4 regions of the Kitasatospora sp. NEAU-CNBT7 genome follow, and region 1 is predicted to be linked to each of the others. Evidence: riboswitches for the same ligand, from Rfam matches in the RefSeq annotation. Region 1 holds a riboswitch; each other region holds the start of a gene.

Evidence for each region. A riboswitch is a leader RNA that binds a small molecule or an ion and turns the genes downstream of it on or off. The one in region 1 is predicted to bind cyclic di-AMP.
Region 2: linked by a shared signal. The riboswitch ahead of AC2TEW_RS19575 (M23 family metallopeptidase) and the one ahead of AC2TEW_RS08820 (LysM peptidoglycan-binding domain-containing protein) in region 1 are both predicted to bind cyclic di-AMP.
Region 3: linked by a shared signal. The riboswitch ahead of AC2TEW_RS06895 (glycoside hydrolase family 16 protein) and the one ahead of AC2TEW_RS08820 (LysM peptidoglycan-binding domain-containing protein) in region 1 are both predicted to bind cyclic di-AMP.
Region 4: linked by a shared signal. The riboswitch ahead of AC2TEW_RS34340 (C40 family peptidase) and the one ahead of AC2TEW_RS08820 (LysM peptidoglycan-binding domain-containing protein) in region 1 are both predicted to bind cyclic di-AMP.

Annotation. Positions count from the first base shown of each region.
Region 1 covers NZ_JBXQQB010000005.1:87,971-95,453, forward strand. The annotation lists gene AC2TEW_RS08800 (SpoIIE family protein phosphatase) at 1-1,044, opposite strand, end outside; gene AC2TEW_RS08805 (MFS transporter) at 1,372-2,922, shown strand; gene AC2TEW_RS08810 (SDR family NAD(P)-dependent oxidoreductase) at 2,947-3,831, opposite strand; gene AC2TEW_RS08815 (MarR family winged helix-turn-helix transcriptional regulator) at 3,927-4,421, shown strand; cyclic di-AMP (ydaO/yuaA leader) riboswitch at 4,767-4,919, shown strand; gene AC2TEW_RS08820 (LysM peptidoglycan-binding domain-containing protein) at 4,924-5,967, shown strand; gene AC2TEW_RS08825 (AEC family transporter) at 6,083-7,063, shown strand.
Region 2 covers NZ_JBXQQB010000014.1:47,630-55,112, reverse strand. The annotation lists gene tig (trigger factor) at 1-1,335, opposite strand, end outside; tRNA gene AC2TEW_RS19590 (tRNA-Pro) at 1,663-1,736, opposite strand; tRNA gene AC2TEW_RS19585 (tRNA-Gly) at 1,915-1,988, shown strand; gene AC2TEW_RS19580 (hypothetical protein) at 2,052-2,705, opposite strand; gene AC2TEW_RS19575 (M23 family metallopeptidase) at 2,992-3,936, opposite strand; cyclic di-AMP (ydaO/yuaA leader) riboswitch at 3,941-4,104, opposite strand; gene AC2TEW_RS19570 (DUF6348 family protein) at 4,597-5,373, shown strand; gene AC2TEW_RS19565 (hypothetical protein) at 5,463-5,657, opposite strand; gene AC2TEW_RS19560 (PP2C family protein-serine/threonine phosphatase) at 6,109-7,251, opposite strand.
Region 3 covers NZ_JBXQQB010000004.1:33,313-40,795, forward strand. The annotation lists gene aceB (malate synthase A) at 1-567, opposite strand, end outside; gene AC2TEW_RS06880 (IclR family transcriptional regulator) at 758-1,552, shown strand; gene AC2TEW_RS06885 (antibiotic biosynthesis monooxygenase) at 1,593-1,895, opposite strand; gene AC2TEW_RS06890 (hypothetical protein) at 1,976-2,479, shown strand; gene AC2TEW_RS06895 (glycoside hydrolase family 16 protein) at 2,483-3,679, opposite strand; cyclic di-AMP (ydaO/yuaA leader) riboswitch at 3,705-3,786, opposite strand; gene AC2TEW_RS06900 (MerR family transcriptional regulator) at 4,110-4,952, opposite strand; gene AC2TEW_RS06905 (phenolic acid decarboxylase) at 5,079-5,408, shown strand; gene AC2TEW_RS06910 (alpha/beta hydrolase) at 5,412-6,533, opposite strand; gene AC2TEW_RS06915 (Pr6Pr family membrane protein) at 6,601-7,269, opposite strand; gene AC2TEW_RS06920 (SDR family NAD(P)-dependent oxidoreductase) at 7,443-7,483, opposite strand, start outside.
Region 4 covers NZ_JBXQQB010000042.1:26,041-33,523, forward strand. The annotation lists gene AC2TEW_RS34330 (hypothetical protein) at 1-629, opposite strand, end outside; gene AC2TEW_RS34335 (C40 family peptidase) at 650-1,714, opposite strand; gene AC2TEW_RS34340 (C40 family peptidase) at 1,968-3,050, opposite strand; cyclic di-AMP (ydaO/yuaA leader) riboswitch at 3,061-3,245, opposite strand; gene AC2TEW_RS34345 (C40 family peptidase) at 3,614-4,642, opposite strand; gene AC2TEW_RS34350 (NYN domain-containing protein) at 4,941-6,419, opposite strand; gene AC2TEW_RS34355 (hypothetical protein) at 6,565-6,864, opposite strand; gene AC2TEW_RS34360 (rhomboid family intramembrane serine protease) at 7,010-7,483, shown strand, end outside.

The sequences.
Region 1 (7,483 bases):
GCCGAAGGCGGGGACGATCTGCTCGGAGACCATGCTGACCACGTCCTGGACGCCGACCGCCTCGGTGAGCGCGCCGGCCAGGTGGAGGATGTGGTACAGCGCGCCGGGCCGGGGGTGGACGGCGGGCTGGGCGTCCGGCCGGGGGCCGGTGGGGTGCTGTCCGTCCGCGGCGGGGGTGATCCGGACGGTGAGGCCGGTGGCGTCGGGGTGGAGCTGGAACGTCAGCCAGTGGTCGGGGGGCCGCAGCGCGACGAAGGAGGTGGACGTGCCGCCGATCACGGCCGCCCGGTAGTGGTACTCGTACACCGGGTCGCGCAGCCAGGGCAGCGCGGACCAGGGGCGTTCACCGGTGAGGCGGTCGGCGCTCTCGCCGAGCAGGGCGGCCGCGTTGGCGGTGACGACGGCGATCCGGCCGTTCAGGTCCAGGCCGCACAGGCCGTCGGGGAGCCGGGCCAGGGCGAGTGCGAGCGGGTCGGCCGGGAGGTCGGTGGGGGTGACCGCGAGGGGGCTGCGGCGTGGCCGCAGCGGGTGGCCGGCCCGGTCGGCGCGGGCGAGTTCGGCGGTGAGCCGGGCGGTGAGGTCGGTGAGCGCGCGGCTCTCGCCCGGCGAGAGCTCCGCGGGGTGGGAGGCCGGCCAGAGCAGGAACAGCGCGCCGTAGCCGGCCGTGCCGTCGGTCAGCGGGGCAGCGGCGAGGCTGAAGGCGTACGGCATGGCGACCGCGACCCGGGGGTACCGGCGGGCCATCGCGTCCGGGCCGCCGATCCAGACCAGGTGGTCGCCGCGGACGGCGTCGGCGACCGGGATCGGCGCGGACAGGCCGACCCGGTGCCAGGGGCGGGTGAACTGCCGGGCGGCCCCCAGGGTGAGGGCGAGTTCCAGCAGGTCGCCGTCGGCCGACCGCAGGTAGAGCCCGCCGAGCTGGGCGTCCAGCGGGCCGGTGGCGGCCCGGCGCAGGATCCGGGCCAGGGCGTCGAGGCCGTCCTCGGCCGCCGGCTCGGCGCCATCGCGTCCGGGCCGCGGGGACGCCGGCCCTGACGTGTCCACGCAACCACCTCGATCCGGGCCGTCGGGTCACCCGCCCGGCCTTCCTCCCATACTGGCCCGTCCGGGCGCCGGTCGCCCCGCAGTCCCGGGGACCGGCGGTTCCGCGGCCGGCCGGGCGGCCGCGCGGGCGGCGGAATCACCCCGCGGCCCGCTCGTGTCCCGCGCCCGGCGCGCGCGCCGGTGCGTACCGTCGGATCTTGCAGAGGCGGCCACCGGACCCGGCGGCACCCGGACCCGGGTGACGGCCGGACACCGGGGCGACCCGACCCGGCCGGTCGGGACGACGGTCGGACAACACGACGGTCGGGACGAGGAGCGGGGCTTTCCGTGGAACGCAAGTGGTGGACCCTGATCGCCGTCTCGGTGGCGACCTTCATGCTCCTGCTGGACATCACCGTCGTGAACGTGGCGCTGCCGTCGATCCGCCGTGACCTGGGGGCCAGCTTCACCGACCTGCAGTGGGTGTTCGACGCGTACGCGCTGACGCTGGCCGCGCTGGTGCTGACGGCCGGCTCGCTGGCCGACCGGCTCGGGCGGCGGCGGACCTTCGCGGCCGGTCTGGTGATCTTCTCGGTGGCCTCGCTGCTGTGCGCCCTGGCCCCCAACCCGACGTTCCTCAACCTCTCCCGGGCGCTGCAGGGCGTCGGCGGCGCGGTGATGTTCGCGGTGTCGCTGGCCCTGGTCGCCCAGGAGTTCCCGGCCGGACGGGAGCGCGGCACGGCGATGGGCCTGTACGGGGCCACCATCGGGGTCGCGGTGGCGGTCGGCCCGCTGGTCGGCGGCGCGCTGACCGACTGGCTGGGCTGGGAGTCGATCTTCTACCTCAACCTGCCGATCGGGGCGGCGGCGCTGCTGGTCACCTTCCTGAAGCTGCGCGAGAGCCGCGACCCCAACGCCACCCGGATCGACTGGGCGGGCGTGGTGACCTTCTCGCTCTCGCTGTTCCTGCTGGTCCTGGCGCTGGTCCGGGGCAACGCGGAGGGCTGGGGCAGCGCCCTGATCGTCTCGCTGTTCGTCGGCGCGGCGCTGCTGATGGCCGCGTTCGTGGTGGTCGAGCTGCGGGTGGCGGAGCCGATGCTGCCGCTGACGCTGTTCCGGCGCGGGGCGTTCACCGGGGTGCAGCTGGCCGCGTTCGCGGTCTCCGGCTCGCTGTTCGCGCTGTTCCTGTACCTGACCCTGTACCTGCAGAACTACCTCGGCCTGTCGCCGTTCGCGGCCGGCGTGCGGTACCTGCCGATCACCGCGCTCAGCTTCCTGGTGGCGCCGGTCGCCGGGGCGCTGCTGTCCCGGGTGCAGGCCCGGCTGCTGCTCGGGACCGGGCTCGCGGCGGTCGGCACGGGGCTGCTGCTGATGGGCGACATCCAGGCCGGCGACAGCTGGTCCACCCTGCTGAGCGGCTTCGTGGTGGCGGGCGCGGGGGTCGGCCTGATCAACCCGGTGATCGCGGACGTGGCGGTGAGCGTGGTCCCCAAGGAGCGCAGCGGGATGGCCGCCGGCATCAACGACACCTTCCGGCAGGTCGGCATCGCGGTGGGCATCGCGGTCTGGGGCGCGGTGTTCGTCGGCCGCGGCACCGAGCGGGTCCGCGAGCTGGCCGCCGGGACCCCGGCCGCCGAGGGCGGGCGGCCGCGGCAGCTGGTCGAGGCGGCCTCCTCGGGCGCGCTCGACGAGGCGGTGGCGGCGTTCCCGGAGCCGGTCCGCGGCGCGGTGGTGGACGCCGCCCGGGCCGGGTTCCTGTCCGGCCTGAACACGGTGCTGTGGATGGGCGCGGTGCTCAGCTTCGTCGGCGCCGTGCTGGCCCTGTGGCTGGTCCGGGAGAGCGAGATCGAGCGCGACCGGCCCGGGCCCGAACCGGCGCCCGCCGGCGCCGGGGGCTGAGCGGCCCCCGGCGGCGGTGGGGAGTCAGGCGATCCAGGTGCTGGTCGCGCCGAGCACGGCGGACCCGTCGAGGTCGGCCAGCTTGAGCCCGACGAAGGCCCGGGCGGCCTCGGAGGTCTGCACCCGCAGCGCCGGACGGTCAGCGCCGAGCGCCTCGACGATGGTGGCGGCGGCGCCCTCGGCGGACTGCGCGCCGTTGGCGAAGGCGGCCATGGTGCGGTCGAGGTAGCCCTTGAGGGCCGGGGCGTACGGGCCGGCGGCGCCGAGCGCGGCCTCGAGGTCGACGCCGACGTTGGCCACGAACTCGCTGGCCACGGCACCGGGCTCGACCAGGGTCACGGCGACGCCCTGGGAGGCGGCCACCGGGGCGAGCGACTCCAGGAAGCCCTCGACGGCGAACTTGGCCGCGCAGTACGCCTCGTTGAACGGCTGGCCGACCACGCCGCCGACGCTGCTCACCGCGATCAGGCGGCCGCCGGAGGCCCGCAGGTGGGGCAGCGCGGCGCGGGTGACCTCCACGACGCCGAAGAAGTTCACCTCCATCACCGCGCGGACGTCCGCGACGGCCTCCTGCTCGATGGTGCCGAGGTGGCCGGCGCCCGCGTTGTTGACCACCGCGTCCAGCCGCCCGTGCTCGGTGATCACACCGGCGACGCAGGCGGCCACCGACGCGGGGTCGGTCACGTCCAGCTGCCGTACCTGGACCAGGTCGGCCACGCCGGCCTCGGCGGCGGCCCGCTCCAGGGCGCCGGAGCGGGTGAGGTCCCGCATGGTGGCGACCACCAGCCAGCCGGCCCGGGCGGCGGCGACGGCCGCGGCCAGGCCGATGCCGGAGGAGCAGCCGGTGATCAGGACGGTCCGGTTCGGCGTGGCGGCGTTGGCGGCGTCGCGGGGGGCGGTGCTGGACATGGCGGTACCTCGTTCGGGTCGGTCGGCACAGTGACTTGCGTGTACACACACACTAATACTGTGTGCGCGCACACGCAAGGAAGTACGATGCGGTCATGACGCGCGCCGAGCTCTCCCTGGGGCCCCTGTCCGACCAGGACCACGCCTTCTACGGCCTGGTCTGGGCGGGCACCACGCTGGCCGCGCACGTGGACCGCGAGCTGACCCGCACCCACGGCCTGCCGCTGTCCTGGTTCGAGGTGATGCTCTGGCTCAACGGCCAGGCCGAGCCGGTGGCCGCCTCGGACCTCGGCGCCCGCACCATGCTCAGCCGCAGCCAGGTCTCCCGGGTGGTGGACGCGCTCGCCGCCCGCGGCCTGGTCGCCCGCAGCCCCTCCCCCTCCGACGCCCGTTCGGTGCGGATCGCCCTGACCGAGCACGGCCGGCGGACCTTCGCCGAGGCGGACGCGGCCCGCCGGGAGATCCTCCGGCCGGTGTTCGGCGGACTCCTGGACGAGACGGACATCCAGGCCCTGGAGACCGTCTGGCGCAAGCTCAAGCAGCCCTACGCCGGGAAGCGGCCGGACGGCCCGGCCCAGGCCGGGAACTGACGCAGGGGCGCGCGGAGGGCCGCCGCGCCCTCCCCGTGCCCCGGCGGGCGCTCGCGCCGGGGCGACCGACCGCGACCCGGGCTCCGGGCGGACACATGTCCCGACCGTTCCGGCGGGCTCCGGGCAGGGCCGCCCGACCGTGCGTCACCGAACCTCCGGTGCAGGTCGCGGACGGTTCCGGCACGCGCCGCATGCGGTTCCCGACCGCAGCCCCCAAGTCAACCGTGATGATTGTGTGATGCTCGGTATGCAGGCTTGTTATTGAGCTGTTGATCCCTCTAATCTCCCAGGCAGCCCGCCGCTGCGGGCGCCCGGAACGCGGCACGCCCAACCCTGCCCACCGCGCCACCGGGACGACCGGACACCCTGGGCAGGGGCGGGGGACCCAGGTTATTGCGCCGACCCCCATCGGCTCGGGGTGAAGCCGCGCCCAGCGCGGCCGGGCCACCTCCCGGCCCGAACCCGACAGCTCACCTCGCAGGCGTGCGGAGAGGGATAACTGATGGTGTTTTCGGGTTCCGGGCGTCACCGCCGTCCCACCCAGGCCGACCGCGCCGTCGCGGCCGCCGGCGTCGCCGGGGTCGGCCTCGCGCTCCCGCTGCTCACCGCGACCGGCGCGCACGCGGCACCGGCCGTGACGCCGGACACCTGGCAGGCGGTCGCCCAGTGCCAGACCGACGGGGACTGGCACGGCAACCCCGGCACCGGCACCTACGGCGGCCTCGGCCTGACCCTGCGGACCTGGGCCGCGTACGGCGGCGACGAGTTCGCCGCGCAGCCCGACCACGCCACCCCGCAGGAGCAGATCATCGTGGCCGAGCGGCTGCTCGCGGCCCGCGGCTCCAGCCTGTGGCCGACCTGCGGCCCGGCGGCCGGCCTGCCCGCCCCGGTGGCCGACACCCCGCCCGCCGCCGACCCGGCCGTGCCCAGCCTCGACGCCTCCACCCCGGTCCGGGGCGACGGCGGGTACGTCCCGCACTTCGTCCTGCCGTACCTGGAGCCCTCCGCGACCCCCGCCGTCCCCGGGACCACCGGGACCACCGGGACCACCGGCGAGCTGCCGCCCGCCGCCCCCGCCCAGCCCGGCGGCCTGCCGACCGACCTGCCCGGCGCCACGGCGCCCGGCACCACCCCGGTCGACCCCACCACGGCCGCCCCGGTCACCCCGGCCCCGACCCCGGACCCGGGCACCACCCCGGCGCCCGGCACCGGCACCGCCGCACCCACCACCTCCCCCAGCCCGGACGCCACCACCTCCCCCGGCACGGGCCTGCCGGTGCCGGGCGCCTCCGGCACCACCGCACCCGCCACCGGCGGCCAGCCGGCCACCCCGGACCCGGCCGCGGCGGCCGCCACCACCACGCCCGCCGCCGCCACCACCCCGGCGCCCGCGACCACCTACACCGTCGCCCCGGGCGACACCCTCTCCACCATCTCCAACAACCTGACCCTGGGCGGCTGGCAGCACCTCTACGACCACAACTCCCCCACGGTCGGCACCAACCCCGACCTGATCCACCCCGGACAGGTGCTCACCCTCCCCTGACCGGCCGGGGCCCGGCCCCGGCCGGCCCCACCCGAACCCCGCACCGGAGCACCGGGCACGGGCCTGGCAGACTGCTGCCGACGGCCCGTGCCCGAACGATCCCAGCCGAGGTTCCATGCAGTCCCTGCTCGCCGGTTTCGCCCCGATCTGGGTCCTCACCGCCGTCGGCCTGCTGATCGCCCGGACCGGCCTGCTCGGGGAGCAGGCCGAGACGGTGCTCGGGCGGTTCGTCTTCCATGTGGCCATGCCCGCCGCGCTGTTCACCATGCTCGCCGGGGCGCGCCCGGCGGGTCTGGTGGGCTCCGCGATGCTGGCCTTCGCCGCGGGCACGGTACTCACCGCCGGGCTGGGCTTCCTGGCGGGCCGGCTGCTGTTCCGCCGGGCCCCGGCCGACCAGGCGATCAGCGGGATGGCGGCGGGCTACGTCAACTCGGCCAACCTCGGCATCCCGGTGGCCGTCCAGGTGCTCGGTGACGCCTCGTTCGTGGCCCAGATCCTGCTGTTCCAGGTCCTGCTGGTGTCCCCGGTGATCCTCGCCCTGCTCGACGCGGGCACCGCGCGGGCCCGCGCGGCGGCCGGTGCGGGAATGCCGGGCGGCGCCGGGGCGGCGGCGCCCGGCCCGCTGCGGCGGCTGCTCACCATGCCGGTCCGCAACCCGGTCATCCTGGCCTCGGCCCTCGGCGTACTGGTCTCCGCCGCGGGGTGGCGGCTGCCGCCGTTCCTGGCCCGGCCCGGCGAACTGCTCGGCGCCGCGGCCGTCCCGACCGCCCTGCTCACCCTCGGCATGTCGCTGCACGGCCGCCGGGCCGGGGCCGGGCCCGGGCTGCGCGCGGAGGTCGGCGTGGCCGTGGTCCTGAAGACGCTGGTCCAGCCGCTGGTCGCGCTGGCGGTCGGCGGTCCGCTGCTGCACCTGCCCCGCCATCAGCTGCTGGCCGTGGTGCTCTGTTCGGCGCTGCCGACCGCCCAGAACGCCTTCGTCTACGCCCGTGAGTACGGGCTGAGCACGGCCGTGGCCCGGGACTCGGTGCTGTCCTCGACGCTGGTGTCGATGGGCACGCTCTCCCTGGTGTACCTGGCCCTCGGCCCGACGCACTGAGCCGGGCACCGCCCCGGACGGCGGGGACCCGCCTTCTTGACGAAACCATGACACTGACGGACCATCATGCTGGCGCGCGCCGCACCTCCTCCCTGTTCCGTCCCTACGGATCCCCCACCGGAGGACAGTCATGCGACTGCCCAGTCGAGGGAAGCCCGCCGCGGCCACCGCCGTCCTGCTGGCCCTCGCCCTCGCGTCACCGCTCACCACCCAGGCCGCCGCGCACCCGGTGGCCGCCGGGTCCGCCGTCGGCGCGGACACCGCCCGGCAGTACGTCCTCGACGGCCCGCGGACCGTCGCCGAGCGCACCGCCATCGCCGCCACCGGCGCCTCCGTCGACGCCGTCCGCAGCGACTCCGTGGTGGTCACCGCCACCGCCGCCGAGGCCGGCCGGCTGCGGGCGCTCGGCTGGTCCGCCAC
Region 2 (7,483 bases), on a different contig from region 1:
CTCGGTCTCCTCGTCGTCCTCGAAGGTGACGATCTCGCCGTTGGTGTCCTTGACCTCGGCACCCTCGACCACCAGGGCCAGCGCCTTGCCGCGGGCGACCTCGCCGACCAGCAGCGGAACCTGGCCGCCCTGGACGACCTGCTGCGCGAACTGGTCCGGGGTGAGGCCGGAGCCGGCGGCGCGGCGGATCAGGTGCTCGGTGAGCTCCTCCTGGTTGACGCCGAGCTCCTCCTTGCCCACGATCTCGTCCAGCACGAACTGGGTCTTGATGCCCTTCTTGGCCTGCTCCTCGGTCTCCGCCAGGAAGGCCTCGAGGGTCTTGTCCTGGGTGGCCAGGTAGGCCTCCAGGGTCAGGCCCATCGGCTCCAGCTGGTGGTGCTCGAGGTTGTGGCGGCGGGTCTCGATCTCGTCCTTGAGGAGCTTCTCCGGGTACTCCATCTCGACCAGGCCGAGCAGCTCGTCCAGGACCTTCTCCTGCGCCTGGGTGGCCTGGTCGAACTCCTTCATGCGCTCCAGGCGCTTGCGGGAGTCGGCACGCAGCTCCTCCAGGGTGTCGAACTCGCTCGCCAGCTGGGCGAACTCGTCGTCCAGCTCGGGGAGCTCCTTCTCCTGGACGGCGGTCACGGTGACGGTGACCTCCGAGTCCTTGCCGGCCTGGGTGCCACCCTTGAGGGTGGTGGTGAAGGTCTTGGACTCACCGGCGGACAGGCCGATGACGGCCTCGTCGATGCCGTCCAGCAGGCGGCCGGAGCCGAGCTCGTAGCTCACGCCGGTCGCGGTGCCGTCCTCCGGCACCTCGCCGTCGACCTTGGCCTCGAGGTCCACGACCACGACGTCCTCGGCCGCGGCGGCGCGCTCGACGTCCTTGACCGAGGAGAAGCGCTCGCGCAGCTGCTCCAGCGACTTGTCGATGTCCTCGTCGGTGACGACGACCGGGTCGACGACCACGCTGATCGAGGAGTAGTCCGGCAGGGCGATCTCCGGGCGGACGTCGACCTCGGCGGTGAACTTGAGGTCACCACCGTCGACGAGCTTCTCGACACCCTCGATGTCCGTGATGTCGGGCTGACCGAGGACCTCGATCTTGCCCTCGTCGACGGCCTGCGTGTAGAAGCGCGGCAGCGCGTCGTTCACGGCCTCCTCGAGCACCGCGGCACGGCCGAAGCGCTGGTCGATCACCTTGTTCGGGATCTTGCCCTTACGGAAGCCCGGCACGGTGACCTGCTGGTTGATCTTCTTGTACGCCGCGTCGAGGCTGGGCTTGAGCTCCTCGAAGGGCACCTCGACGGTGAGTCGAACCCGAGTGGGGTTCAGAGTCTCGACGGCGCTCTTCACGGTTGGGTCTCCTAGGGGGCTTGCGGTCGGGTTGTCTCCGCCCGGCCCGGTACGGCCGGGGCGGCCGAGCGAGCGGGCGAGACGGGCGATGGGCGGTTGGAGCTGCATCTCCCGTGGTGGGCCGGACGGTGAGCGTGACTCCTCGCCCTCGGGCGGTTGACCTGCGAGCATGCCACAGGGACTACCGCCAGCAGCCCATCCTACCGGTACGGCGAAAGACGGACGAAAGACGGAGTCCCGGGTGCCCTCGCAGGCCCGCCGCGGGGCCGCCACCGCGCTCGACGACAACAGGGCCCCGTCCGGTGGACGAGACCCTGCCGCACACTGTCGGGGTGACCGGATTCGAACCGACGGCCTTCCGCTCCCAAAGCGGACGCGCTACCAAGCTGCGCCACACCCCGTGGTGCCGAGAGGAAGCGTACACGGCGGCCTCCCCCCGTCCGGCGCATTATCAACCCCCGCCGGAGCGGAAGCGACGTGCACTCCACCGCCCCGACCAGGTACGCTGGGCCCGACCTCGCGGCCGCACCGTCGGCCGGGCGGTCGTGTACAGTCCGACGTGCCGTCAACTGCACGCACGCGGGTGTAGCTCAATGGTAGAGCCCCAGTCTTCCAAACTGGTCACGCGGGTGCGGTTCTCGCCACCCGCCCCAACGTTTCGTCCCCGGGCCGGAAACCAACTCGCCGGCCCGGGGCCGAAGTCGTGTGAGGGCGCGTCAGCTCTCCGGGCCCACCGGGTGCCCGTCATCGTCGAGGTGCGTCCGCCGCCAGATCTCGTTCCAGCTCCACGGGGCGGCCGGCACGATCCGGTGCTCCCGCGCGCACGGGCACGGCGCCGGCGCCCACCCGCACCGGCCGCACAGCTCGACGCGGCCGCATCCGGTCGGCTGCGCCACCGGCGCCCCCTCGTCCCCGCAGGCCGGGCAGCCGGGCAGGTCGGCCCCGTCCAGCAGCGCGTTCCGCCGCCGGACGTAGTCGGGCAGCCGCAGTGGCGGGTGGCGGTTCGGATCGTCGTACCAGGCACGGGGCGAGCCGTCCTCCCTCACCCGGCCCCGCAGCCACCACGGCCGGGGCTCCGGTGAGGCCCGCCGCCCGGCCCGCTTCTGCGCCCGGCGCCGCGCCTCGAACTCCTCGGCCCGGATGCGCCACAGCTCGCGCGCCTCGTGCAGTTCCTCCACCGCCCGCACCAGCGCGGCCGGATCGTCCTCCAGCCGCCGCGGGATCCGGGCACTGAGGGTGAGGTGGTGGTACGTCGCCCGCAGCCCGTAGGGGGCGAACCGGGTGAGGCAGGTGCGCAGCGCGCTGTGCCGCCGGTGAACGGGGAGCCGGGCGTCGTGCACGTGCGTCCGGTGGGTCAGGAAGCTGGTCATGCGGTGCACCCGGGGTCCACCGGACCGGTCGCGGGTGGGGCCGGCCCCCGTACCGGCGCGGGGCCGTCGGGTGGTCGGGGGCCCGGTAGGGGTGGCAGTGGTGTCATCGGGCGATCATGCCGGGCCGGGCGGCCGGACCGCGAGGGGATTCCGGCGGTGGCGCGCTCCCGCGGAGGGCCGGGCCGGGCCAGGCGGTGGCGGACATGCCGCGGGCCCGGCCCCGGACGTGGTGTCCCGGGCCGGGCCTGCGGCAGGTACCGGCTGTGGTCGGTCGCTCCTGGGAGGATCAGACCTTGACGCCGTGGGCGGCGAGGTACGCCACCGGGTCGATGTCCGAGCCGTAGGCCGGGCCGGTGCGCACCTCGAAGTGCAGGTGCGGGCCGGTCACGTTGCCGGTGGCGCCGGAGAGGCCGATCTGCTGGCCGGCGGTGACGGTCTGGCCGACCGAGACGCCGATCGAGGACAGGTGGGCGTACTCCGAGTACTTGCCGTCGGCGTGCTTGATGACGACCTCGTTGCCGTAGGCGCCGCCGTTGCCGGCGGAGACCACGGTGCCGGCCGTGATGGCCTTCACGGAGGTGCCGGTGCCCACGACGAAGTCGACGCCGGTGTGGTAGCCGGACGACCAGTTGGAGCCGGCCTGGTGGTACGGGGTGCCGAGCGGGCCGTTGACCGGGGCGACATAACCCGAGGTCGCCGGGGTGGCGGCGGCCGGGGTCTCGGCGGTCTTCGGGGCGGCGGTCTTCGGCGCGGCCGGCTTGGCGGTCTCGGCCTTGGGCGCCGCGGCCTTCGGGGCGGCGGCCTGCGGGGCCGGGGCGACCGGGGCGCGGTGCTCGGAGCGCGAGGCCTTGGCCGGGGCCTCGGCCTGGTGGCCGCCCACGGTCAGCTTCTGGCCCGGGTAGATGAGGTTCGGGTTGTCGCCGACGACCTGGCGGTTGTCCTGGTACAGCTTCTGCCAGCCGCCGTCGACATGCTGGGCGTCGGCGATCTTGGACAGGGTGTCGCCGTGGACCACCTGGTAGCTGTGGTCGGCGGCCGGAGCGGCCTCGGCGGCGGCGGGCGCGGCCTGGTCGGCGGCCGACGCGGAGACGGTGCCGTGGGCGTCAGCAGCGGTGTGCGCCTGGGCGGCGGTGGCCGGGAGCGCGACGGCAGCGGTGACGACACCGGTGGCGACGGCGATGCGGGTCAGTCGGGACAGACGGGGACGACGGTGCTTGCCCTTGGCGGACATTGAGCGGTTCCTTCTCCGACGCCTGCGAGGTGAGCTGTCGGGTTCGGACGGGAGATCGCCCGGCCGCGAGAAGACGCGGCTTCACCCCAAGCCGTCCCGGAACACCGGAAACGGCACTTACCTTGGGTCCCCCGCTCCTGCCGTGCACGGATGAGGTGCGGTCGGCCCCGGGCAGCGGCAGGACTCGGCGTTCCGCCCGGTGGCCCCACCCGGCGTTTGCCGGGCAGGTCACGAAGCAAAGCCCATGAGGCGTATACGTAGCAAGTGATGGCCCGTAAGAAAATCAAGGCCGGATAAGATCAACCGGGCCGAAGGTCACGCTCCGCTGCGGCCCTGCGGCCCACCGCAGCCGAAGCGCTCACGACGGGCTGATTCGCGGGCGACGCAGCGTTGCCGTCGGGACGTTCTGCGCCCGCCCGGTCACCCGAGGTCACCGCACCTGCGGGTTCCTGGTGACTCCGGTCACCCCCGCACCGGCCCCCGCGGTGGCCGCACCCGGCTCCGGGCGCCCGCGCGGGCCCCTGCCGCCGCGTTCCGGCCCCCACCGGAGGGTCCGGACCCGGCCGGCCCGGCCCTCGGCGCGGTTTCCCGCGCGCGGGCGAGGGCCGATAGCCTCACACGCGTTCGATTCCGCCCCACCATTCGAGCAAGGAGCCGGCCGTGCGCCCGCAGCACCGACTGGACGTCATCCAGCGCAGTGTGATCCGCGAAATGGCGCGTCTCGGACGGCACTTCACCGTCGACGGCGAGGTGCTGCGCGGGCCCGGCACCACCGCGCTGGCGGTCCGCGAGCACCCGGGCGACGGCGGCTCCGGCCATGTCGACCTCGGCTACGTGCTGCAGCTGGGCCGGGCGGACGGGCCGGTGGTCTGGGACTGCGCGGCCGGTCTCGGGCGGACCGAGGAGGAGCAACTCGACAACGCGGTACGGATGTGGGCCACCACCACCGCCAGCGCCGTGGTCGAACTGCTGGACCGGCGGGGCGAGCACGGCGACCATTACCGCTCGCCGGAGCTGCCCGGCTGGCACGCGGTGCAGGGCCCGGCGGCCGTGTTCGGGTTCGGCTCGCGGCAGTTGGCCGACTGGCTGGCGGACCACCAGCCGCTGCCGGCGCTGGCCGAGGCGCTCCGTCCGGAGCTGACCGGGCCGCAGGTGAACGGCGTGAAGCTGTTCCTCGGCGGCCGGGCCGGGGAGGACGTCGCCGAGGTCCGGGTCAACGGGGTCGTCTCCGACCGCGCCTCGGCCGTGCTGCGCTCACTGGACTGGCCGCGTGGCGAACGCCTCTGCTGGGCCCGGCTGTTCGTGCTGCTGGTGGCCGAGGCCCCCGAGCCGCCGGCCGTCGCCGCCCGCCCCGCGTCCGCCGCCGTGACGGCCGCGCCGGGCCGCCGGACGGGGCTGCTCGGCCGCTGGCGGCGCGCCAAGCCGCAGCGCGGGTAGGACCGGTCCGGGCCCGGCGGGGGCCGGGCCGGGGCAGGACGAAGCGCCGGGCGGCCCTGGCCGACCGGCTCGACCGCCGGGGCGGAGGATCAGCCCGCGACGGAGGAGATCGTCGAGGCCAGCTGGGTGAGGAAGTCCTGGATCGGCTTGGCGGCCGTGGACTGGCTCACCATGAACCCGAACAGCGCCGCGATGATCGCGTGGCTGGTCTTCAGCTGCTTGTTGCGGATGAAGATGACGACGATGATGCCGAACAGCACCAGCGCGGAGACGGAGAAGGCCACCCGGACTCACTTCCTCATTTCATGGCGGGGATTCGGGACGGGACCGGACGGCCCCTGGCGGACAGGCCGTCCCGCCGCGACCGGAGTGCCGCGGAGCAGCCGGAGCCCCCCGATGACAGCTGCGTGGCGCACGATCCGCCCCCCATCCCCCGAGTCTCGACCAGCCCACCCGGACTCAGTGTGGTCGCTCGTGCGGACTCCGTAAAGGACTTGCCGGAAGCCGGGGACGAAGATCCCGGGATGTGGGACGAATTTCCGCCGTCCGAGACGATAGCGGAGCCCTTCTGACGGGCCGTCGGCAGGGCCCGGGCAACCGGCCCGGGACGGCGGAATCCGGCGGTCGGCCTGCGAGGAGATCCACTGCGCCCGCCCGGTGCCGGAATGGCCGAAGATCACCACTGCGTGTTGACACCACCGGCCGCCGCGCTCGCCGGCGCCGGACGGCCCCGGTTCAGCGCCGCCAGAGCAGCAGCACGGCCCGGTCGTCGTTGACGTCCTTGGCGACCGTCTCGATCAGCCGGCCGGCCGCGCCGCGGCTGCCGACGCCGAACTGGCCGCCGGCCACCAGCCGGTCGGCCTCCCCCATCAGCCGGTCCATGCCCTCGGTGAGGTCCCGGCCGGGCACCTCGACCATGCCGTCGGTGCACAGCAGCAGCACGTCGCCGTGGCCGAGCCGCCCCCGCACGCCGTCGAACTTGGCGCCGTCGTAGACCCCGAGCAGCGGGCCCTCGGCCTCCTGCACCTCCCAGCGGCCGGCCCCGGCCAGCCGCTGCATCCCGGGCAGGTGCCCGGCCGAGAGCAGCTCGTACTCACCGGTGTCCAGGTCGAGCACCAGGTGGACGGCGGTGGCGAAGCCCTCGTCCCAGTCCTGCCGGAGCAGGTAGCCGTTGGCCGCGGGCAGGAACTCGTGGGCCGGCAGCGAGCCGAGCAGCCCGCCGAACGCGCCGGACAGCAGCAGCGCCCGGGAACCGGCGTCCATGCCCTTGCCGGAGACGTCCGCCAGCACCGCCTCCAGCACCCGGCGGCCCGGACCGGTGCGGGCGGCGACCACGAAGTCCCCGGAGAAGGACTGGCCGCCGGCCGGGCGCAGCGCCATGTCGGCCTGCCAGCCGTCGGGCAGGGCCGGGAGGCGGCCCTGGACCCGGATCCGTTCGCGCAGGTCGAAGAGCATCGAGCCGCCGCCGCGCCACGGCACACCGACCCGGCTGCGGAACTGGGCGACCAGCAGGCCGGCCACCCCGACCGCGCCGACCACCAGCGCGGCGCCGGGGGTCACCCCGTAGACGTACTGCTCGGGGTGGCTGCTGCCGACCCGCTCACCGGTGTGGATCAGGGACTCGGTGGACAGGCCGAGCGCGGCGGCGCCGTAGAGCAGGACCAGGGTGCCGGGCCGCAGCAGCATGGCCCCGGCCAGGATCGGGAGCACCAGGGCGGTGGGCGGGACCCAGTCGGGGACGGCCACGTTGAGCAGGACCAGCAGCGGGATGGCGAGCAGGAAGGCCGTGAAGGCGAGCCAGTCGGCGCCGTCGCCGCGGAAGTAGTCGACCCCGGCCCGGCGGACCCGGCGGCGGGCCCGGTAGAGCCTGGCGCGCACCTGGGCCGCGGCGGGCTCGGCGGCCGCCGTCGCGGTCGGGCCCGTCGTGGGTGTCTGGGGCGGTGCGCCCGGCTCTCTGCCAGCCATGGGGTCCGACCTTATCCACCGCCCGGGGCCCCCGTCGACGGGGTGGGCCGGCCAGGCCCGGGTGTCCCGGTCGCGGTCCGGCGCGTTTCGGCCGCCGGCGGGGCCTGCCGGGCGGGGGCGCCCGCCGGGCGGCCGGGAGCGTGCG
Region 3 (7,483 bases), on a different contig from region 1:
GCCGTCGACCAGCAGGTGGTTCTCGTCGAGGTGCCAGCCGCGGGGGCGGACCACGACGGTGGCGAGTTCGGCGGCGGGCTTGAGGGTGTAGGCCTTGCCGGCCTCGGAGGTGAAGTCGATCCGGCCCTCGAAGGCGTCGATCAGGTTGATCTGGCCGGAGACCACGTTCTCCCAGGTGGGGGCGGTGGCGTCCTCGAAGTCGGCGAGCCAGACCTTGGCGCCGGAGTTGAGGGCGTTGATCACCATCTTGCGGTCGGTCGGCCCGGTGATCTCCACCCGGCGGTCCTGGAGCGCGCGGGGGGCGGGAGCAACCTGCCAGTCCCCGGCCCGGACCGCTGCGGTCCCGGGCAGGAAATCCAGCGTCCCGGCCTCGGCGATCTCGGCACGGCGGGTCTTTCGTCGGGTCAGGAGCTCCTGCCGGCGACCTTCGAAGGCACGGTGGAGGCCGACGACGAAGGCGACCGCCTCCGGGGTGAGCACCTCCTCGGCGCGGGGAACGCGCGGACCGGCGACAGTGACGACCGGGGCGGCGGGGGAAACGCCGTCAGGTCCCTGATCTGCACCCATGGGCAGGACACTCCTTGGACGGTTGTGAAAGCTTGGGGAGCTCCGGTGGGAACTTCCCAGATCCGAACCCACCTACCGGCGGGTTTCGTTCTGTAGGGTGGAGACTAGTTTCCGCGATACAGAATTTCAACGGTTTGTTGAGCTAGATCGCTGGGACTCTACTCCTCCCGCGACAGTGAAGGGAACGCCGGTGGCCAGCACCCCCGCCGAAGCACCGACAGGCACCGAGCGAGCCGCCGGTGGCGTGCAGTCCGTCGAGCGCGCCTTCCAGCTGCTGGAAGCGCTCGCCGATTCGGGCGGCATCGCCACCCTGAGCGAACTGTCCACCACCTCCGGCCTGCCGATGCCCACCATCCACCGGTTGATCCGTACCCTCGTCCAGCAGGGGTATGTCCGCCAGGACACCGCCCGCCGCTACACCCTCGGCCCCCGGCTGATCCGGCTCGGCGAGACCTCCGGCCGGCTGCTCGGCAGCTGGGCCCGCCCGTACCTGGCCGAGCTGATGGAGGCCACCGGCGAGACCGCGAACCTGGCGGTGCTGGAGGGCGGCGAGGTGGTCTACGTCGGCCAGGTGCAGTCCCGCCGCTCGATGCGGATGTTCACCGAGGTCGGCCGCCGGGTGCAGCCGCACTGCACCGGCGTCGGCAAGGCGCTGCTCGCCCAGCTGCCCGAGGAGGAGACCCGCGCCCTGCTCGGCCCGCAGCCGCTGCAGTCGCACACCCCGTACACCGTCACCGACCCCCAGGAGCTGATCGCCCAGCTCGCGCACGCCCGCGAGGCCGGCTACGTGGTCGACGACCAGGAGCAGGAGATCGGCGTGCGCTGCATCGCCGTCGCGGTACCCGGCGCGCCGACCCCGACCGCCCTGTCGGTGTCCGGGCCGGAGGCGCGGATCAGGGCGCTGGAGGCGGCGGCCGGCAGTGCCGCCCTGGTACCGGTGATGCGTCAGATCGCCCTGCGGCTCGGGCAGGTACTCGCCCCCTGACGGCCCGTCCGAGGGCCGCCCGGGGCCGGCCGGGCCGGGCTCAGCCGGGCCGGACCGCGGTGGCCGTGAGCACGTAGACCGCCAGGTCGGGCTCGGTACCGGCCTCACGGAACAGCCGGGGCGCGGCGGCCATCCTGGGGTCCGCCCGTACCGCCTCCAGCGCGGCCAGGTCCCGCCACAGGCTCTGCACCCGCCAGTGCCGGTCCGGCCCGCGCAGCAGTTCCGTCCGCAGCAGCCCGTCGGGCAGCTCGGCGGTGACCAGGGTCCGGTACGACGCCACGAACCCGGCCTCCCGGTCCTCGGCGATCCGGCCGCTCACCTCGCTCAGCACCTGCTCGGACACCCGTGCCTCCTCCGCTCTCGTTCCGCCATCGGTCGCTACTGTGAGTATCGGCCAGAGGACGGACGGCGGAGGGGTACGACATGTCCGAGAGCGCGGGCCGGCGGGCGGCGGGCAGGTCGGCCGCGGTGCTGCTGGCCCTGTCCGGGGCCCTGGGGGCCTTGGGGGCCTTGGGGGCCGTCCCGGCCGTCCCGGTGGCGGACGGCGCGGACCTGCGGGTGGTCCGGCTCGACCCGGACCCGGCGCCGCCCGGCGGCAGCACCGCCCTGCACGGCTTCGTCGCCAACGGCGGTCCGGACCGCACCGCCTCGGCGTTCACCGTCCTGGCCGAGCTGCCGCCCGGTTTCGCCTTCGAGGGCCCGTACTTCCCGGAGTCCTGCACCACCGGGCCCGGCGTGCGCCTGCTGCGCTGCACCTTCCCGGCGGGGCTGCCCGCCGGGCGCAGCGCGACCGTGCTGGCACCGGTCCGGGTGGCACGCGAGGTGCCCCCCGGCACACGGGCCGAGGGGCACCTGCTGGTGACCGGTGCCGACGACCGCGACGCTGCGGACGACGGCACCCCGTTCACGCTGAGCGTGTCACCGTGACGGTCAGCGGTAGACCCGCACGTAGTCCGCGGCGAACGTGATCGGCGCGGTGCCGGTGGGCGCCGGGTGGTACTGGCCGGCGCTCAGCGACAGGTTGAGGATCAGGTACGCGGACCAGTTGGCGCCGACGCCGGTGTTGTCGGAGAACACCTTCACGCCGTTGACGTACCAGTCGACCGAGTTGGCGCCGTAGTAGGTGCCGATGGTGACCCACTTGTCCTTGGCCACGGCGTTGGCGTCGGTGTAGTACTTCGAGCCGGACTTGACGTGGTTGGTCAGCTCCAGCAGGTTCGGGTTGTCGGGGTGGTACTCGAAGGAGTCGATCTCCCCGTTGCCGTTCTTCCAGGTCCACAGGGCCGGCCAGGCGCCGCCGCCGGAGGGCAGCTTGACCCGGGTCTCGGCGTAGTCGCCGGTCTTCACCTGGAAGCCCTCGCCGGAGTACTCGGTGGTGAGCAGCCCGGTGTCCCAGGACTGCTTGCCGTTCTCCAGCTTGTTGGCGCCCGGCTTGGCGGTGAAGGTGGCGACGCCGCCGGAGACGCTGACCCCGTTCTTGCTCAGCCAGTCGAGCTTGTTGTCGTCCGGGTTGTGGTTGCCGTACTTGTACGAGCTGCTCTTGTCGGTGGTCCAGCGGGTGGTGTTGAGGCTGTCGAACTCGTCGGACCAGGTCAGCGCCTTGCCGGGGACCGGTGATCCGGTGCCGGGCGCCGGGGTGGGGGCCGGCGTCGGCGTCGGGGTCGGCGTCGGGGTGGGGGTGGGCGTCGGGGTGGGCGTCGGGGCCGGCGCGGGGGTGGCCGAGCCGCCGACGGTCAGCGTCTGCGAGGGCAGGTTGTGCCAGGCGTTGGCGGAGTCCTGCCAGAACCCGAACTGGGTGTAGGTGCCGGCCGGCAGGGTGCGGGCGGCGCTGGTGAAGGTGACACCGGCCGGGCAGATCTGCACGTTGCTCGCGTTGCCGGGGAAGTCCAGGTTGTGGCCGGCCGCGTCACGGACGCCGACACCGAGCGTCTTGGCGGTGAAGCACGCGGAGGAGTGCACCGTGAGCGTCGCCTTGGCGGCGGTGTCGGCCGCCATGGCGGTCGGGGAGAGCCTGTCCTGGGTCACCGTGGGGGTGGCGGCCGAGGCCTGGCCGACCAGCGGGACGCCGGCGAGGACGGTCGCGCCGGCGAGCAGGCCGAGGCGGGCCGGGGTGGGCGAAAGTCGCATGGGGGATCCTCTGCGACGCCTGCGAGGTTAGCTGTCGGGTTCGGGCACGAGGCTGCCCGGCCGCCGGTGGGGAGCGGCTTCACCCCTGGGCGCGTCTGCAGAGTCCCGCCGGGTCCGCGACGCCGGGCTCAGCCGACGCGACTCTGCACATGCGCCCCAGCCGTGCGCCCGGCTCCGGTGGGAGCGGGGGCGCGACGGCAACAAACCTGGTTCCCCCGCTCCTGTCCAGGAGGTGATCGGGTGACCGCCGTCGGGTGGACAGGACTCGGCGTCCCGACCGCGGGTCTGCCCAGCCGGGCATCCCGTGCAGGCTAGGCAGATGGGTCGTGCACCGACAACGAGACGTCCCTCACAGGCCCGCCCGGCCACCGCACCGGCCGCCGTCCCGGTCACTGCGGCAGCCACTGCGGCCGCGGCCCCGGCCGTGCGGTCACCAGAACCGGGGCTGCCCGGGGATGCTCTCCAGGTCCGCCAGCACCAGCTCGCGGTCCTCCGGCCCGGCGATCTCCTCGGCGGCGGCCAGCGCCTGCTCGGTCCAGGCGCGGGCCTGCTCCGGCTCGCCCGCCACCGCCGCCGCGCGGGCCAGCGCCTCGTACGCGAAGGCCAGGTCCCAGTCGCCGATCCCGTGCTCCCGGCAGAGCTCCAGTGCGCGCCGGGCGTGGTGCAGGGCGGGTTCCGCCCGGCCCAGCACGGCGTACACCCGGGAGCACTGCCACTCCCCGCGGCCGAGGTTGACCGGCGCGCCGACCTGCCCCCAGTGGTACCGCGAGGCGTGCGCCATGTGCACCATCCGGTCGTCGTCGGCCGCGGAGCGGTCCTCCTGCTCCAGCAGCCGCCAGACGCCGTTGAACAGGTCCACCGCGAGCTGCCGCTCGTCGCCCGCGTCGACCGCCCGTACTGATTCGCCCATGACCGTGCCGATCCCTTCCTCGATCAGATGATCCGTCCGGTGGACGGCCCCGCGCAGCCGGTCGAGCCGCGCCTGCAGCCGCCGCCGGTGCCCGGCCAGCACCCGCTGCACCAGCTCGGCCTCGCCGCCCGCGGCCAGGCACTCGCCGACCTGCTCCAGCGGCAGGTCGACCGCGCGCAGCGCCCGTACCAGGCGCGCCGCCGGCACCTGCCCGGCCCGGTAGTACCGGTAGCCGGTGTCCGGGTCCACCTCGGCGGGGCGCAGCAGGCCGACCCGGTCGTAGTGGCGCAGCGCCTTGGCGGTCAGGCCGGTGCGGCGCGCCATCGCGCCGATGGTGAGCAGGTGCTCGCTCTGGTCCGTCACGCCGACGAATCTAGGACCTTCCCCCGCGGGAACCTCAAGCCGCCGGCCGCCGGCGGTCCGCTAGGTTGGGGGGTGCGGCCGGAGCACCGGCCGCGGCCGCCGCGACCGTTCCCAGGAGCACCCGAGATGACCGCGCCACTGCCTGGCTTCGCCGGACGCACCTACCTGTTCGACGTCGACAACGGTGCCGCCTTCCGCAACTCCTACTCCGCCGACGGGACCAGGCTGCGCTGGGAGGGCCTCGGCGAGTCGGCCGGCCAGTGGGAGGACGTCCGGCTGCACGTCGCCGAGGTCGGCCCGCAGGTGTACTTCGTCAGCTGGACCGAGCAGAGCGGCATCACGGTCAGCCATGTGATGGACCTCACCACGCTCACCGTCCGGGTCTTCTGGACGTACGAGGGCGAGGGCGGCCGCGTCGGCGAGCTGCACACCGGGAAGCTGCAGCCGGTCGGCTGAGCCTCAGCCGGCCCGCAGGCGCCCCGAGAGCCACTCCAGCGCGGGCGGCAGCAGCGTGCTCCAGGTCCGGAAGTTGTGCCCGCCCTCGGGCACCGTCGCGGTCGCCAGGGAGAGCGGCGCGCGGGCCGCGGCGGCGAACGCCCGGGTGTCCGCGGCGTAGTCCCCGTCCCCCCGCTCGGCCCCGGCCAGCAGCACCGCCACCCCGGGCGGCGGCAGGTTGCGCAGCCGCCACAGCAGGTCGGCCTCGTCGCGGCGGCGGGCGCTCCCGCGGAACAGGTCCCCGGTGGACGGGTCCTCGGCCGCCCGGTAGTAGCCGGACATCGAGACCGCGCTGGGGAAGACCTCCGGGTGGCGCATCGCCAGCTTGAGCGCGCAGTACCCGCCGGTGGAGTTGCCCATCACGGCCCAGGCCTGCGGCAGCGCCGAGACCCGGTACCCGGCCGTGATCGCCCGGGGGACGTCCCGGGTGAAGTAGGTCTCCGCCTGCGCGCCGCCGGGGACGTCCTCGCACTCGGTGTCGGCGGGCATCGCCGGGGACGGCCGCAGCAGGACCAGGACGGCCGGCTGCATCCGGCCGTCCTGGGTGAGGCGCAGCGCCGTGCCCGGGTAGTTGAGCCGGGTGATCAGGTTCCGGGCGTCGCCGGGGAAGCCCGTGAGCACCACCACCGCGGGGAAGCGGCGGTCCGCGTAGCCGGGCCGGAAGTACTGCGGCGGCAGGTAGACGTAGCCTTCGGTGCTCAGCCCGGACAGCGGGCCGGCGATCCGCACGCGCTGGATCTCGCCCGCCGCGGCCGGCTGCCGCGCCACCGGGCCGCCGCCGCGCACCGGCTCGCGGCCGAGCAGCCGGACCCCGCCGTCCCCGGCCGCGGGGACCACGGTGACCGGGCCCGGGCCGCCCGTGCCGAGCAGGTCGTCCCAGCTGCCGTAGAAGGAGAAGTAGTCGTTGGCGGCGAGGGCGAGCGCGCCGAGCAGGGCCAGCTGGGCGGCCAGCAGCACGCCGATCCGGCCGAGCACGGCGGGCGCGCCCGGGCGGGCCAGCCGGGGCCAGCACGCCACCGTCGCGGCGAGCACCAGCACCGCGAGGACGGCGGCGGCCGCCAGTACCTTGTGACTCGTCAGGCCCATCGCTGCACGCTGCTCCCTCGGTCCGGTGCACGGTGGCGGTCGGCGTCCCGGCGGTCGGGCGCGGGCGTCAGGTCGGGTCGGTGGCGCGCCCGGGTGCTGTTCTGGCGTGCCGGGGCGGCGGCCGGTCCCGGCGGCGGCTGCCGAGCCGGTTGCCGATCCACGCCAGCGCGGCGGCCACCAGGACGAACAGACCGAGCATCAGGGTGCAGGCGCCGGCCACCCGTCCGTACCCGCCGGGCAGGTGCGGGTCGAGGAACGGGTACGGGTACCAGTGCACCAGCGGCCCCCGGGCCAGCGTGTACGCCAGGTACACCAGCGGGAAGACCAGCCACTTCAGGACGGTCGTGCGGTCGATCCGCCGGGCCGGCGGCATCAGCAGCCAGTCGGCGAGGTACACCACGGGCATCACCCGGTGGACGATGTCGTCGACCCAGGGCAGCAGCAGCCCGAGGCTGTAGCCGGACAGCAGGAGGGCGTACACCAGGCCGGTGATCGTCATGTAGAGCACGACCGCGCCGCGGACCGCGTCCGGGATCCCCGGGCGGCCGCGCAGCGCGAGCACCCCGCCGGCCACCAGCACCAGCAGACCGGCGATGTTGCTCAGGATGGTGAAGTAGCTGAAGAAGTCGGTGAGCGGGGAACCCTGGCTCACCGCGTGCTGGCCCTGGATGCACAGCGCCACCGCGGCCAGCACGCCGAAGGCGATCCGCCCGAGCTGAACCGCTCGTTCCCGCATGGGCCCGCCCTCCCGCACCACTGAATGATCATCAGTCGGGAACATCATCGGCCCGGTCCGCCGGGGCCCACGGGAGGCGGACCGGCGGACCGGGCGCCTTCACCCGATCGGCCCGCCCGGCGCGGGAGCGTCAGGCCCGGGGGCGGGAGCGTCAGGGGCGGGGCGCGGGAGCGTCAGGCGTGGGTGCCGCCGTCGATCCGCAGCTCGGTGCCGG
Region 4 (7,483 bases), on a different contig from region 1:
CCCCAGACCGCGTCGACGTCCGGCACCGCGCGGTCCGCCCGGGCGGCCAGCTCGGCGACCCGGTCCTGTTCGGCGAGCCCCAGCACCAGGCAGTGCGCACCGCGCACCGCGCGGACCGTACCGAGGTCCCACAGCGCGGGGGCGCCGGCCGGCTCGTCCTCCGCCAGCCGCCAGCCGTCGGCGAGCCGGACCAGGGCCAGCCGCCGGGTCAGCGTCGCCGGATGGTCGTCCAGCCCGGCCAGCCGGTGGTCGAGCTCGGCGGTGACGGTGATCCGGTCCGCCTCCGGCGGCGGCTCGGTGAAGCCGGTCAGCCGGTAGGCCAGCGCGGCGAACGGCACCTGCGCCAGCCGGTCCAGCGCGGCCTGCTGGGCCGGCTGCGCGGCGGGCGCGGTGCCGGCCGCGAGCGCGGCCCGGTCCAGCCCGAGCAGTGCCTGCGCCCGGCGCGCGAGCAGGTCCTCGACCACCGGGCGCAGCGGTGCGGCGCCCGGCGCGACGGCCGCCGCGGGCCGGGCGGCCGGCCGCAGCAGCGGCAGCGAGAGCTGGGCCAGGCCGCCGGCCGCGAGCAGCAGCGCGGTGCGCCGGGACAGCACGGGCCGCCCGTCCCCGGACCCCGGGGGCAGGTTGGTCACCAGCTGTTCCGGCTCGCCGCTCAGACCCGTACCACCCCGGAGACGGGCATCGCGTTGACGCTCTCGTAGCGGACCCGGGCGCCCGGGTACGGCGCGTGCACGACCACGCCGCCGCCGGCGTACATGCCGACGTGGTGCATGTCGTTGTAGAAGATCACGAGGTCTCCGGGCCGTGCTTCGCCGAGGCTGATCCGCTGCCCCGCGAAGGCCTGCGCCTGCGAGGTGCGGGGCAGGGTCACTCCGGCCTGCCGCCAGCTCCAGTACATCAGACCGGAGCAGTCGAACGTACGGGGACCGGTCGACCCGTACACGTACGGCGATCCGATCTTGCTCACGGCGGCGGCCAGCGCGGCGGCGGCCCGGCCGGAGGAGGGCGGCTGGTCGCCGAGGTCGATCCGGTCGGTCCCGCGGGTGGCGCGCTGTTCGGCGGCGCGGGCGTCGTCGGCGACCATCCTGGCCCGCTCGGCGGAGCCGAGGCCGTTCAGCAGCCGCTGGGCCTTGGCGAGCCGGCCGCGGACCTCCGACCTGCTCTGGGCCAGCGCGCGCCGGACCTCCTCCAGTTCGGCGAGCTTGGCGCCGACCTCGGAGCGGCGCTGGTCGAGCCGGCGCTGGCGGTCGAGCACCAGGCGCAGGGTGTCGTTCTGCCGCTGGGCGGCCTGGTCCAGCGCCCTGGCCCCGGCCAGGTACGCGTCGGGGTCGGAGTCGAGCATCAGCCGGACGCCGGGGTCCATCCCGCCGGCCCGGTACTCGGCACCCGCCAGGGCGGCGAGGTCCTGCCGGAGCCGGTTGAGGTCCTCCTGGCCGGTGGCGACCTGGCTCTGCAGGACCGAGGTCTCGTTCTGCAGCCGCTGCTGGTACTCCTGGGCGGCCTCGAACTTCTGGCTGGCCTGCTCGGCCTCGTCGTAGAGCCGGTCGACCTGGGCCTTGACGTCCTGTTTGGCGACCGGCTCGGCGGGCGGCCCGGGCAGCGCCCGGGCGCTGCCGGCGACCGTCACGCCGAGGGCGGTGGTGGTCGCGGCCGTGACGGCCAGCGCGCGGGCGAGCCGCCGGACGCCCGGCAGGTGGGGACGGCGGTGCACGGTCATGCGGCGGCGACTCCCGTTCCTCGGGCCGGGCCACCGCCGCCGCCCCGGGCGGGGGCGGCCGTCCTCGCGGAGGTCCGGGGGCAGACGTTAGCGAGTCACGGCGATCTAGTCCAAACCCCTCCAGTAGCGAATATTTGACCACTAATCGGACACCTGGCCCAAGGCCGCGAAGCCTCGCAGGCCCGGGGCACAACGCCGCCGGCCCGGCGCTCACGGGGAGCGCCGGGCCGGCGGACGAAGGGTGCGGACCGCGTCAGGGGCGGACGATCGCGTTGATCGGGCTCATGGTCGCCGTCTCGTAGCGCACCACGGCACCGGTGTGCGGGGCGTGGATGACCTGGCCGTTGCCCACGTACAGCGCGACGTGGCTGGCGCTGCTGTTGTAGATGATCAGGTCGCCCGGCTGGGCGTTGGCGATGTTGGTGCCGACGTTGGTCCCGGCGCTGCGCTGCTCCTGCGAGGTCCGCGGCAGCGACACACCGGCCTGCGCGTAGGCCCACTTCATCAGGCCCGAGCAGTCGAAGCTGTCGGGGCCGGCCGCGCCGTAGGAGTACGGCGTGCCGAGCTTGGACTGGGCGGCCGCGATGGCGGCGGCGGCGTGCGAGCCGGCCGGCACGTTGACGGCCACGTCGGTGCGGGCCGCGTCGCGGGAGGCCCGCTCGGTGCTCTGACCGCCGGTCGCCTTGGCCTTCGCGTCGGCGGCGGCCTTGGCCTCGGCCGCGGCGAGCTCGTCGCGCTCCTTCTGGGTGAGCGAGTCGAGCAGGTTGCGGGCCTGGGCCAGCTTGCCCTGGATCTCCTCCTTGTCGGCCTTCAGCCGCTGGGTGGTGGAGTCCAGCTCGGCGAGCTTCTGCTCGGCCTCGGCCTTCTGCTGGTCGAGCTTGGCCTGCTCGCCCTTGAAGGACTTCAGCACGTCGGCCTGGGAGCTGCCGACCTGGTTCATCGCCCCGGCCTGGCCGAGGAAGGAGTCCGGGCTGGCCGACAGCATCAGCTGCACGGTCTGCGGGATCCCGCCGGTGCGGTACTGCTCGGCGGCGATCTCACCCAGGCTGCCCTGAATGGTGCTCACCTCGGCCTGCTGCCGCGCGACCTGGTCCTGGAGCTGGGAGACCTGCTTCTGCAGCCCCTGCTCCTTCTCGACCGCGGCGTTGTACTCCTCGGTCTTGACCTCGGCCTGCTCGTTGAGCGTGTCGACCTGCTGCTTGACCTGGTCCTTGCTGGGGGCCGGGTCGGCGTGCGCGCCGGCCTGCGAGGACAGGGCCACCGCGGTGGCGGCGGCAGCCGTCAGGATCGAGACACGGGCCCGGCCGGCAGGCTTGGGACGACGATGGGACGCCACGAAGGCGGACTCCTTCTCCCTCACACCGCCTACCGGGTGAGCTGACGGGTTCGGGCCGGAAGAGACGCCCTACGACGCCTCACCGGCCACCCGTCCGGCACGCGGACCTCCGCGCGCCGCCGTGGCGGCCGACCTGGCGCCGATTCACCCCGAGGAACGTGGTTCCCCGGCTCCGATCGACAGCGACCCCCGTCAGGGGCTTCCCCGTGGGCAGTCGAACTGCCCAGCTGCGTCTCGGACTCGGCGGCGACCACCGTTGCCACCCGGGTTGGATGGACGACTGGGCGGCGGTCCGTGGGATGACCCTAGTAACCCATCCGTGATCCGTTCAAATCGTTGTCAGAAAAAAGTCGTAATTCTGGCTAAGTTCGATTGTGATTACGACCGACAGTGACGGGACATCTACGCTCGGCCGATAAGTATTACGAATATGGCCGGATAATGGGACACCCGGACGTGTCGGAGATCACAGCGCGATCTCGACCCGTCCGGGCGTCCATGGAGAGCTGCAGCGGCGTCAGTTCATCCCGAGTGACACCGAATGTCCGATATGGGACAGGGTGTCAGACCCGGCGGATCGTCTTGATCGGCATCGCGTCGGCCTTCATCACCTTCACCACGTCACCGGTGTGCGGGGCGTGCACCACCAGGCCGTTGCCGATGTACATCCCGACGTGGTGCGCGTCGCTGTGGTAGATGACCAGGTCGCCGGGCTGGGCGTTGGCGATGTTGGTGCCGACGTTGACGCCGACCGTGGCCTGGCTCTGCGAGGTGCGCGGCAGCGAGACGCCGGCCTTGGCGTAGGCCCAGACCATCAGGCCGGAGCAGTCGAAGCTGCTCGGGCCGGTGGCGCCCCAGACGTACGGCGAACCCTGCTTGCTCATCGCGGCGGCGACCGCGGCCGCGGCGTAACCGCTCGCCGGGGGAAGGTTGCTGAGGTCGAACCGGGAGTCGCTGCGGGAGGCCTTGTCACCGAGCACGGCGGCCCGGTCGGCGGCGCTCAGCTGGCTGAGCAGCTTCTGCGCGTCCTGGAGCTTCGACTGCACCTCGGCCTTGGCGTCGTTCAGCGCCTGGGTGGAGCGGTCCAGCTCGGCGAGGACGGTCGCGGCCTCCTGCTTCTGCTGGTCCAGCCGGCGCTGCTGGTCCTTCAGCGACTTCAGGGTGTCCGCCTGGGTGCTGGCGGCCTGCTCGAAGCTGGAGGCCTGGGCGAGGTAGCCGTCCGGGTCCGCGGAGAGCATCAGCTGCATCGACGGGTCGACACCGCCGGAGCGGTACTCCTGCCCGGCCACCGCGGCCAGCCCGGAGGCCAGCTCGGTCATCTGGCCCTGGCCGCGGGCGACCTGGTCCTGGAGCTGGTCGGCCTGCTTGCGCAGCTGGTCGGCCCGCTCCTTGGCGCCGTTGTAGCGCTCGGCGGCCTGCTCCTGCTCGTCGAGCAGCTTGTCGACCTGCGCCTTGACCTCGTCCTTGTTCGGCTTGGCGGGCGCCGCGTGGGCGCTGACCTGGGCGGACAGGGCGACCGCGGTCGCTGCGGCAGCGGTCAGCACGGTCACCCGCGCACGGCTCGGCTGCTTAGGACGGCGGTGGGAGGCCAAGGGGGTAGCTCCTTCTTCCTGCTGGACTCACCCGAACGAGCGAAAGTCCGGAATATAGGTTTGACGCCAGACCCTAGTGAAGATCAAGCTCCGGCGCCACTCCCCTATCGGAACGAACTTCCTACCCGCCAGGGCCGTTCACGCCGCCGACACATCCTGGCCACGCACGGGTGACGGCCGCTCAGCCCGATTGACGCCCGGCAGCCCCCGGACACCCGACCGGCGGGCCCCCGGGCACCCGCCCGGCGAGATCCCGGGCACCCGACCGGCGTCCCCGCCCGCCCGCCGGGAGGGGACGCTACGCCCGGGCCAGCCGGTTCAGCAGCAGCACCGAGGCCACCGGGCGTGCGCCGGCCTTGCGCACGCCCTCCGCGACCTCCTTGTCGGTGGACACCACCACCACCGGACGCCCCTGCGGCTCCGCCCGGACCAGACGGCGGATCAGCTCGTCCGCGGTCTCCCCGGTCCGACTGAACCGCACCCGCACCCCCCGCGGCGGCGCCATCATCACCGGCACGTCCAGGTCCTGCCCGTCGAACACGCAGGTCACCTCGGCCTGGGTGCGCTGCGCCAGCATCGCCAGCCCGCCGAGCAGCCGCATCCGCTGCTGCTCCAGCGGCAGCGCCGGGTAGCCGGACTTGGTCACGTTGTAGCCGTCCACCACCAGGTGGACCTGCGGGATCGCCAGCAGCTGGTCCAGCAGCGCCGGGTCGTCCTCGGCCAGCCCGCGCCTGGCCACGTCGTTCGGCGAGGCGGAGACCGGGGCCACCGCGTCCACCAGGTCCGCCGGGCGCAGCTGCGCGACCGGCAGCGCCAGCTCCCGCTGCAGGCCCTGCGCGGACTGCAGCACGGTGTCCAGCAGCAGCCGCAGCCGCATGTCCTCCACGCTGCGGCCCTCGCGCGCGGAGCGGCGGCCGGCCTCGACCGCGGCCTCCAGCTCGGTGACCCGGTGCTTCAGCCGGCGCGCCTCGCTCTCGGCCGCGCTGCGCTCGGTCGTCCCGGCCGCCCGCAGCGCCTCCAGCTCACCGTGCAGCTTGCGGCTCTCGGCCTGCGCCCGCCGGGTGTCGCTCTCCAGGCTGCGGACCCGCTTGCGCAGCGACTCGGCCTCCTTGCGGACGCCCTCCGACTCGGCCCGCTGGCGCTCCAGGTCGGCCCGGGCGGTGGCGCGCACCTCGGACAGCTCCTCCTGGAGCTTCTCGACCAGCCGGGCGGCCTCCGCGGCGGCGCCCTCGGCCCCGGCCCGCTCGACCTCCTCGCCGGCCTCGACGACCACCCGGGTCCAGCCGGCCGTCCGCAGCAGGTAGGCGCCGGCGGCCACGTCCATCGGGTCGGCCGCGCCGGGCACGGTGCCCGACTCCAGGGACCGCACCAGGTCGGGCTGGCCGAGGCGGAGGCGGTCGGCTATCCGCAGCCGGAACACCGGGTCCGCCTCCAGCGCGGCGGCCAGCGCGGTCCCGGCGTACTTGGCCCGCCGGGCGGGGGTGAACTTCGCGTACTGGCGCAGCGAGGCGGGCAGGTCGGCGGCGGGGATGCCGCCGAGCGCGTCGGCCGCCAGGCCGACCACCCGGCGGCGGACGCCCTCGGGCAGCGGGCGGTCCAGGTGCTCGGCGGCCTCGGCCGCCCCGGCCGCCTCCCCGGCTGCCTCCTCGGCCGGGGAGCCGGCCGGGGCCGTGCCTGCGTCCGTGCCGGGAAGCGCCGGGTCCGTGCCGGGAAGCGCCGGGTCCGCGGCGGGCTGCTGCCCCTGCGGCTCGGCGGGCCCCCTCGCTGCGTCCACCACGTCCTCGGCTCCGATCCTGGTCCGGCGGGGTCCGTACGGCCGTCTGCCGCTGCCCCGGAACTCACCGCTCTCTGCAATTGTCCCGTCTACCGTGCCCCACCGACAGCACGCCACACATCGGCGGCGGCCCGCCCGGGGCCCGGGGTCAGGCGCCGGGCTGCTCCCCGGCCGGGTCGGCGGATCCCTCGCCACCGGTTCCGGCGGCGCCCTCCTCGGCACCCGGACGGGCCACCAGCTCGACCTGGTCGACGGCGTTGCACCAGCGGCAGCGGACCGACTCCAGGGTCTCGCTGAGCACCTCGGTCTCCTCCACCTTCGACTCGCCGGCCAGGTCGAAGTGCAGGTACTCGACCACCCGGGCGGAGCGCGTCACGTCGAAACGGGTCAGGTTGCCGCACAGGGTGCAGCGCCAGCGGGTCTCGGCGGTGGGGGCGGCGATGCTCATCGGCGGTCCTCTCGGATGATCCGGTTCCGGGCGCACCAGCCTATTGCCTGGGCCCCCGCGGCCCGCCACCGGTCTCGGAACCCGCACTCACCCGCTCGCAGTAGCCGCCGGTGTCGCGGGCGGCCCGGCGAGGAATGCTCCCCGGATGGTCCTTCCCGTACTCGACCAGGCGCCCCCGCCGCCGGCCGCCGCGGCCACCCGCCCGCCGCTGGTCACCTTCGGCCTGATCGCGCTGAGCGCCGTGGTCCTGCTGCTCGGCCCGAGCTTCGGCCTCAACCCGGCCTACGGCACCGGCACCGACCGGGTCTGCGCCGAGCAGCGGTACGAGCAGCGCTGGGGCGCCGTCCCGGCCGAGCTGATCGGGCGGCACCCGCTGACCGCCGGTCAGCTGACCGCCCTGCCGCCCGCGACGGACGGCTGCACGCTGCTGCCCGACCCCGGCAAGAGCCCGGCGCTGTCGGTGCTGACCTCGCTGTTCGTGCACGCGGGCTGGCTGCACCTGGTGGGCAACATGCTGTTCCTGTTCGTCTTCGGGCCGGGGGTGGAGGAGCGGCTCGGCCGGATCCGCTTCCTGCTCTGCTACCTGGCGGTCGGCTACCTGGCCACCTACGGCTACGCG